DNA from 2 places in the Janthinobacterium sp. Bl 1 genome. Region 1 is predicted to be linked to the other one. Evidence: predicted binding sites of a transcription regulator. Region 1 holds the regulator's gene; the other holds the start of a gene.
The links. The regulator NrdR, encoded in region 1, represses ribonucleotide reductase genes. The targets are predictions, from matches to a motif close to CACNANATNTNGTG.

Region 2: the regulator NrdR is predicted to act here: its motif matches at 1,251-1,264, upstream of AC4BCN_RS25870 (ribonucleoside-diphosphate reductase subunit alpha).

Annotation. Positions count from the first base shown of each region.
Region 1 covers NZ_CM177086.1:2,059,072-2,061,273, reverse strand. The annotation lists gene AC4BCN_RS09340 (PilW family protein) at 1-174, opposite strand, end outside; gene pilV (type IV pilus modification protein PilV) at 171-761, opposite strand; gene nrdR (transcriptional regulator NrdR) at 983-1,444, opposite strand; gene glyA (serine hydroxymethyltransferase) at 1,588-2,202, opposite strand, start outside.
Region 2 covers NZ_CM177086.1:5,729,301-5,731,502, forward strand. The annotation lists gene AC4BCN_RS25870 (ribonucleoside-diphosphate reductase subunit alpha) at 1-985, opposite strand, end outside; gene ampD (1,6-anhydro-N-acetylmuramyl-L-alanine amidase AmpD) at 1,378-1,989, opposite strand; gene AC4BCN_RS25880 (sigma 54-interacting transcriptional regulator) at 1,967-2,202, opposite strand, start outside.

The DNA of each region.
Region 1 (2,202 bases):
GAGCGCATAACGGCCGTTGTCATCGAGCCGCGCACTGGCGGACTGGTCGCCATAACTGCCGCTGGCCGCCAGCAATACGCTACTGGCGGCCAGCATCAGCAGCGCACCCAGCGACAGGGCCACCAGCAATTCGACCAAGCTCATGCCGCGATGCCGATACAGGACCTCGCTCATGCACCGCCTCCGCCCAGCTGGAATGCCAGCCTGGGCAGCGACTCGCCTGCCGCATTCACGGCGGGCGAGCCATCGGGCAGGCGGCCGCGCCAGCCCAGCTTGATGACGATGGGCGCGCCCTTGCCGCCGCTGCACGTCCACTGCAAGCCCTGGGCGGCGGCATCCCATGCGGAAGTGTCGCGGCAGATATGCAGGCGCGCGCCGGGCAAGGCCGCATGCAGCCGCTGCTTCCATTCGGCGATGTCGAATTGCGCCAGGTCGGCCGCGCTGCAGACAGTGGCGCCGAAGCAGTCGGGCGCAACGCCGCCCGCTTCGGCGTCGTCCGCCGCCGCGTAGGCCACGTTCAGGTAGGGATTGCCCGTATCGGGGCCATTCATGAGCACGCTGTTCGCGCGCATGCGTTCTGCCATACCTGCAGCCAGTTGCACGCCCGCCGACAACAGCGCCGACTCATGGCGCGCGCGCAGGGAGTGCAGTTGCAGGATGCTGGCGCCCAGCAGACCCAGCGCCAACAGCAGCAACGACACGAGCACCTCGACGAGGCTGCTGCCACCGGCAGGAAACATAGTGCGACCGCTATTGCGCATGCGCTATTCCCTTCCGCAGAAAGAGTCGCAGGAACAGGCGGCCCAGCTACAAGATAGGCGCGCGCAAAAAGCCGGGTCTGCGCTGGCGCAAACAACACGGCAATAAGATGGGAAGAACAGCGGTGGGATTGATCAGGCCGCTTGCCAGGGGAACACAGCGGTGGTGATTACAGGCCGCTTAGCCAGGCGAACCTTGACGTAGGTGAACGAGAAGCCGAAGGTCAAGGCTTGCGCGCCTGCCCCACTTCGGCGATCGCATCCTGGAATTCGGCCAGGTCTTCGAAATTCTTGTAGACGGAAGCGAAGCGGATGTAGGCGATCTTGTCGAGGCGCTTCAATTCTTGCATGACGAGTTCGCCGATATAGCCGGAATCGACTTCGCGCAAGCCGCTGGTCAGCAGCTTTTCCTGGATGGAGGCGATGGCCGTATCCACAGAGGCGGCCGCAACGGGACGCTTGCGCAAGGCCAGCATCAGACTGCCGCGCAACTTATCCGCAGCGAACTCCGTCCGGCTGCCATTCTTTTTGACGACGGCCGGCATGATAAGTTCAATCCGTTCGTACGTGGTAAAACGCTTGTCGCATTTGCCGCAGCGGCGGCGGCGCCGAATGGCATCCCCTTCCTCCGATACGCGCGTATCGAGAACCTGGGTGTCGCCGTGCTGGCAAAATGGACATTTCATGGGCTGGCTACAACTTTATAGTAATAATTACGGGAAATCGCCGCCCTTGTACAAAGGGCGCCCGAATCACTCCGGGCGCCCTTGGGCACGAAGGAATGTGTCATACAGAATCTTACTCCGTATGACACATTCTGGACAAATTATTATGCGGCGTACACAGGGTGCGCGTCGGCCAGTACTTTCACGGCCGCTTTCACGCGCTCGATGGTGGCGGCGTCATGCGGATTGTCCAGCACGTCGGCGATCAGGTTGCCCACTTCTTCCGCTTGCGCTTCCTTGAAACCGCGCGTCGTCATCGCCGGGCTGCCCAGGCGGATGCCCGAGGTGACGAATGGTTTTTGCGGGTCGTTCGGGATGCCGTTCTTGTTGCAGGTGATGTGCGCGGAACCGAGGATGGCTTCGGCTTCCTTGCCCGTCAGGTTCTTGGCGCGCAGGTCGACCAGCATGACGTGCGATTCGGTACCGCCGGACACGATGCGCAGGCCGCGCTTGATCAGCGTTTTCGCCAGCACGTCGGCGTTCTTGATCACTTGCTTCTGGTATTCGACGAATTCAGGGCTCAGCGCTTCCTTGAAGGCGACGGCCTTGCCGGCGATCACGTGCATCAGCGGGCCGCCCTGGATGCCAGGGAAGATGGCCGAGTTGATGGCTTTTTCGTGTTCGGCCTTCATCAGGATGATGCCGCCGCGCGGGCCGCGCAGCGATTTGTGCGTGGTCGAGGTGACGAAGTCGGCGAACGGCACCGGGTTCGGGTACAG
Region 2 (2,202 bases), 2.6 Mb from region 1:
GGCCCATGGCCACGCGCATGTAGAACGCTTGCGGCATTTCGATGCGCACGTCCTGGATGTGCAGGAAGTAGCGGTCATACAGGGTTTGCAGGCCGATGTAGCCGAACTGCAAGTCGCGGTCGGCGACGATGGCTTTGGCCAGGCGCTCCAGGTCGAAACTGGCGAGTACCGGGTTCAGCAGCTCAGCGGCGATACCCTTGGCAATGTATTGCGGGAAATACGTCAGGTATTCAGCGGCAGCGGCCGCTTGCGGCACTTCCTTGCCGAACACTTCCTTGCGCACCGTGTGCAGCAGGATGCGGGCCGTGACCTGGCTGTAGGCCGGATCTTTTTCCATCAGTGCGCGCGCCGCCAGGATGGCCGACTTGTGCAGCTCTTCGACAGGCACGCCGTCGTACAGGTTTTTCACGGTTTCAGCCAGGATGGCGTCGGCATCGACGTGCTTTTCCAGGCCGGCGCAGGCGGCGTTGATCAGGTCGCGCACTTCCTGCATGTCCAGCAGGCGGCGCACGCCGTTGTCGGTGACGTTCAGCTGGGGCGCGGTCACTTGCGCGGACGCGCCTTGCGCTTCCTTCTGCAGGCGGCGCTCTTCCATGTGCTTGGCGCGGTACAGCACGTAGGCACGCGCCACGTCGTGCTCGCCCGAACGCATCAGCGACAGTTCCACCTGGTCTTGCACATCTTCGATATGGAAGGTGCCGCCGCCCGGATGGCGGCGCACCAGCGCGGCAACGACGCCGTCCGTCAGCTGTTCCACCAGTTCGCGGATGCGTGCCGAGGCTGCGCCCTGGCCGCCGTTAACGGCCAAAAACGCCTTGGTCATGGCGATCGCGATCTTCGAAGGCTCAAATGCCACCACCGCACCGTTGCGGCGGATGATGCGATAGTCGCCCAATGCCGCGCCCGTGCTCGCCACGCTGTTGGCCGCGCCTGGCGCTGGCGATACTGGCGTTGGATGGATGGAAATATCTTGTGGTGATTGCATTGAAGCTCCCGTTGTCAGCTAAAGTCAGCCTGCAGTTTTGCTGCCGCGTGTGTTGTTGAATAGAACGCCCGATGGTCAGGGTTTCTTCAGGTATTTGTTGCTAAATAGTAAATTATTAATGCATAAAACAGAGTCAGAAGCCATATCGCCACACCGTACTGCCCGGCTGGCGCGAAACACGATCAAGGGTGATAAACCGCCAGTTCCAGTGCTTTATCAGCAATCCGGGTAGCTTTGACAATAATTCTGAAAACGTCTGTGATGGCACTAGATATAGTCTTTACATCCAACTTCTGCACTAATTGTAGTACCCATCGGAGGGTGATGCAATAGTTTTCCGGCATCCGCCGGCGTAATTTTTTGTATTTTCATATACGATTTCGGTTGACTTTTCAGGGTATGGATGGAAAGCCCAATCCCCGCGAAGTAAGCGCTAACGCAGGCTGCCCGCGCAAGATTTCCAGCCAGCATTTTTGATAAAAATGCCAGTCAAAAAACGGCCCCGGATCCGTCTTCCTCCCCGGCGCGATATGCTCGTGCCCGCGCACCTGCGACAGCCCGTAGCGCGCCACCAGCGCCGCCGTCAGCGCCGCCAGCACATGGTATTGCCGCCGCTGGAAGGGCACGTCGTCCGCGCCTTCCATTTCGATACCGATGGAATAGCCATTGCACTGCGGGCGTCCTTCAAACATGGACGCGCCCGCATGCCAGGCACGTTGATCAGTAGAAACATATTGCAGCAGCGCACCATCGCGCCGCACAAAAAAGTGCGCCGACACCTGCAAGCCACGCAGGTCGGCGAAAGAAGGATCGGCATTATAATCTACCCGGCCCGTAAACAAGTCCGACACATGCGGCCCGCCAAAGTGGCCACCCGGCAAGCTGATGTTATGGATCACCAGCAAGTCGACTTGCGTACCGTCCGGGCGCGCATCGTGGTGCGGCGAGTCATAGCGCAGCGCGCCAGCGCACCAGCCATCTTCATCTATCGTCCATACGCTCATCAAGTAAAGCTTCCTGTATCGTCAATTTCTGCATGCGGTAACGCAACTGGCGCACGCTCAAGCCCAGCTGGCGCGCCGCCCTTGCGCGGTGGTAGCGCGCCTGTGCCAGCGCCAGCATGATCATGTCGCGCTCGGCCTGGCGCAAATACACGTCGAGCGGCAGGACGGGGGCCACGCCATGCGCGGCCATGCCGGGCAGGCACAGTTGCCGCT